Regions from separate parts of the Streptomyces sp. NPDC058662 genome, predicted to be linked through region 1. Evidence: riboswitches for the same ligand, from Rfam matches in the RefSeq annotation. Region 1 holds a riboswitch; the other holds the start of a gene.
The links. Region 1 has a riboswitch for thiamine pyrophosphate ahead of thiC (phosphomethylpyrimidine synthase ThiC). Riboswitches for the same ligand answer to the same signal wherever they lie in the genome.

Region 2: another riboswitch for thiamine pyrophosphate. It lies ahead of ACFWUQ_RS17755 (thiamine ABC transporter substrate binding subunit); the one in region 1 lies ahead of thiC (phosphomethylpyrimidine synthase ThiC).

What each region holds. Positions count from the first base shown of each region.
Region 1 is NZ_JBHXRU010000001.1:138,761-140,956, reverse strand. It holds gene thiC (phosphomethylpyrimidine synthase ThiC) at 1-893, opposite strand, end outside; TPP riboswitch at 887-1,032, opposite strand; gene ACFWUQ_RS00675 (YibE/F family protein) at 1,072-2,196, shown strand, end outside.
Region 2 is NZ_JBHXRU010000045.1:18,845-21,040, forward strand. It holds gene rlmN (23S rRNA (adenine(2503)-C(2))-methyltransferase RlmN) at 1-825, shown strand, start outside; TPP riboswitch at 884-992, shown strand; gene ACFWUQ_RS17755 (thiamine ABC transporter substrate binding subunit) at 1,078-2,175, shown strand.

The sequences.
Region 1 (2,196 bases):
AGCACGCCGGCGTGGACGGTCATGTAGTCGACGCCCTGTTCGGCCTGCTCGATGACCGTGTCCTTGTAGATCTCCCAGGTCAGGTCCTCGGCGCGGCCGTCGACCTTCTCCAGTGCCTGGTAGAGCGGCACGGTCCCGATCGGGACGGGGGAGTTGCGCAGCACCCACTCGCGGGTGGTGTGGATGTTGCGGCCCGTCGAGAGGTCCATGACCGTGTCGGCGCCCCACTTGGTCGCCCAGGTCATCTTGTCGACCTCCTCCTCGATGGAGGAGGTGACCGCGGAGTTGCCGATGTTGGCGTTGACCTTCACCAGGAAGCGCTTGCCGATGATCATCGGCTCGATCTCCGGGTGGTTCACGTTCGCCGGGAGCACCGCGCGACCCGCGGCGATCTCCTCGCGGACCACCTCGGGGGAGACGTTCTCGCGGATCGCGACGTACTCCATCTCCGGGGTGACCTCACCGCGGCGGGCGTACGCGAGCTGGGTGACGGCCACGCCGCCGCGGCCCCGGCGGGGCTGGCGGGGGCGGCCCGGGAAGACCGCGTCGAGGTTCTTGAGGCCACCGCGCGGCGAGGTGTGCTTGATGCCGTCGTCCTCGGGGCGCGCGGGACGGCCCGCGTACTCCTCGGTGTCCCCGCGGCCGATGATCCAGTTCTCGCGCAGCGGCGCCAGACCGCGGCGCACGTCGGTCTCGATCTGCGGGTCGGTGTACGGCCCGGACGTGTCGTACAGCGTCACGTCCTTGCCGTTGGTGAGGTGTACCTGGCGGACCGGCACCCGGATGTCGGGGCGGGAGCCCGCCACGTACCCCTTGTGCCAGCCCGGCTGGCGCTCAGTCCGGCCGTCGGCGTCCTGGCTGACGGCAGGCGTGCGTGCGTCCTGAATGGTCATGAGACCTATCTCCCTACGCCGGCATTACCCGGTAACAGGTTCGGCGGTCGACGCAGCCTCTTCCCGTACGCATCTGTGATGCGCCTACGGTGATCAGCGTCCTCTCAGCCCGGTGCTCCGAGCTCCCGCGTTGTGCAAAGGTGCCCCCACGCTAGCGTCATCTGTGGCGTGCTGAACAGTGGGCCCCCTCATCTCTTGCGATGATCTGCTGGTGACGTCCTCGCCGCAGCCCCCCAACGAACCCACAGAGCCCACTGGCCCTACCGGCCACGCGCACTCCGGTCCCGGGCCCGCGTCCGGGCATGCGCACAGCCACAGCCACGGCCCGGCCACCCCTGTCTCGAAGCATCTGCGCAGGGTCATCGCCGCCGTGCTCATCCCCTTCGCCACCGCCGTCTTCGTCGGCATGGTGGTGCTCTGGCCGGGCGGCGCGCCCGGGCACGAGCGCACGGGTGTGGGATTCGACCGGCAGACCCAGCAGGCGCGGGTCGTCTCACTGGAACGCGTCGACTGCGCATCGGTGAACGCCGCACAGGTGCCGCCCACCGGTGACGACTCCACCCCCCAGGGCCGCGAGGCCCTGGCCGCGCAGACCGGCGACTGCAAGAAGGCCACCGTCGAGATCGGCACGGGTCCCGACCGGGGCCGCACCTTCGTCGAGATCGTGCAGCCGGGCGCACCGCGGCAGTTGGCCGACGGCCAGGAGGTGGTGGTGGCCTACGCGCCGGACGCCCCCCGCGACCTCCAGTACTCCGTCATCGACGTCAACCGCAAGTTCCCGATGGCGGTCCTGGCCGGCATCTTCGCCGTCGTGGTGGTACTCGTCGGGCGGATGCGCGGGCTGTTCGCGCTGATCGCGCTCGTCGTCAGTTTCGGGGTGCTGATGCTCTTCATCCTCCCCGCGATCCTGCAGGGTTCGAACCCCCTGGTCGTCGCGGTCGTCGGAGCGAGCGCCATCATGCTCATCGCGCTCTACATGTGCCACGGCTTGACCGCCCGCACCTCGGTCGCCGTCATCGGCACGCTCGTCTCGCTGCTGCTGATCGGGCTGCTGGGCTCCCTGTTCATCGACTGGGCGTTCCTCAGCGGCAACACGGACGACAACACCGGGCTGATCCACGGGCTCTATCCGAACATCGACATGAGCGGTTTGCTGCTCGCAGGTGTCATCATCGGCTCCCTGGGCGTGCTCGACGACGTGACGGTCACCCAGACCTCGGCTGTATGGGAGCTCCACCACGCCGACCCGGAGATGGGGCCACGGGGCCTCTACCGTGCGGGTATCCGGATCGGCCGCGACCAC
Region 2 (2,196 bases), on a different contig from region 1:
ACCCGCAAGACCCTGTGGAAGCTGCACGACGGCACGCTCGTCGAGTCCGTGCTGATGCGCTACCCGGACCGGGTCACCATGTGCATCTCCTCGCAGGCCGGCTGCGGTATGAACTGCCCGTTCTGCGCCACCGGCCAGGCCGGTCTGGACCGCAACCTGTCCACCGCCGAGATCGTGCACCAGATCGTCGACGGCATGCGCGCCCTGCGTGACGGCGAGGTCCCGGGCGGCCCCGCCCGCCTGTCGAACATCGTCTTCATGGGCATGGGCGAGCCGCTCGCCAACTACAACCGCGTGGTCGGCGCCATCCGCCGCCTCACGGACCCGGAGCCCGACGGCCTGGGCCTGTCGCAGCGCGGCATCACCGTCTCCACGGTCGGCCTGGTCCCGGCGATGCTGCGGTTCGCCGACGAGGGCTTCAAGTGCCGTCTCGCCGTCTCGCTGCACGCGCCCGACGACGAGCTGCGCGACACCCTGGTCCCCGTGAACACCCGCTGGAACGTCCGCGAGGTGCTCGGGGCGGCCTGGGAGTACGCCGAGAAGTCCGGCCGCCGGATCTCCATCGAGTACGCCCTGATCCGTGACATCAACGACCAGGCCTGGCGCGGCGACCTGCTGGGCAAGCTGCTCAAGGGCAAGCGCGTACACGTCAACCTGATCCCGCTGAACCCGACGCCGGGCTCTAAGTGGACCGCCTCGCGCCCCGAGGACGAGAAGGCCTTCGTCGAGGCCATCGCCCGGCACGGCGTGCCCGTCACCGTACGGGACACCCGCGGCCAGGAGATCGACGGCGCGTGCGGTCAGCTGGCCGCCTCGGAGCGTTAGGTTCCGGCTCGGGCCGTCCCGATTCGGCCACGGGGTACCCTGTGGCCGAACCAATTGCATATTCCGACAGGGGAGCGCCACAGCGCTGAGAGTGCGGTAACCGTCACCGCAGACCCTCTGAACCTCGCCCCGGTCATTCGGGGTAGGAAGTTCGGTCATCACTCAAGCTGTTGCGCCCTGCCCGGCGTCCGCTCATACCAGAGCGCCGGGCGGGGCCGCGTCTTCTCCTGGACATCCCAGGAGGAATCACCAGTGAGCACCACCAAGAAGATCGCGGGCGCCGCGCTCGCGGCCGCGCTGGGCGTCACGACGCTCAGCGCCTGCGGCGGCGACGCCAAGGACAAGCCGGCGGGCGGGAGCGACGCCCCGAAGTCCAAGACCGTCACCCTGGTCTCCCACGACTCCTTCAACGCCACCGACACGGTCCTCAAGGAGTTCGAGCAGGCGAGCGGCTACACCGTCAAGGTCCTGAAGTCCGGGGACGCGGGCACGGCGCTGAACCAGGAGATCCTCACCAAGGGGTCCCCGCGCGGCGACGTGTTCTTCGGCGTGGACAACACCCTGCTCTCGCGCGCCCTCGACAACGGGATCTTCACCCCGTACGAGGCCGAGGGGCTGGGCGAGGTCAAGCCGGAGTACCACCTCGACAAGCAGCACCGGGTCACCCCGGTCGACTCCGGCGACATCTGCGTCAACTACGACAAGCAGTACTTCGCCGACCGGAAGCTCGCCCCGCCGCAGACGCTGGACGACCTGGTCAAGCCGGAGTACAAGAACCTGCTCGTCACCGAGAACGCCGCGACCTCCTCGCCCGGCCTCGGATTCCTGCTCGCCTCCGTCGGCAAGTACGGCGAGGCCGGCTGGAAGGACTACTGGACCGCGCTCAAGGCCAATGGCGTCGAGGTCGTCGACGGCTGGGAGCAGGCCTACAACGAGCGCTTCTCCGGCTCCGCGGGCGGCAGGAAGGCCAAGGGGGACCGGCCCCTGGTCGTCTCCTACGCCTCCAGCCCGCCGGTCGAGGTGCTGTACGGCGAGCCGCAGCCGGCCGAGGCCCCGACGGGCGTCGCCACCGGCACCTGCTTCCGCCAGGTCGAGTTCGCGGGCCTGCTGGCGGGCGCGGGTAACCCGGAGGGCGGCAAGGCCCTGCTGGACTTCCTGATCAGCAAGAAGTTCCAGGAGGACATGCCGCTCCAGATGTTCGTGAACCCGGTGACGGCGAACGCGGTGCTGCCGGAGATCTTCACGAAGCACGGTGTGGTGATCGACAAGCCGGAGAACGTCGCTCCGGACGCCATCGCCCAGAACCGTGAGCAGTGGGTCAAGGCGTGGACCTCGCTCGTCGTGAAGTAGGCGGGACCGAGGACCCGGGCG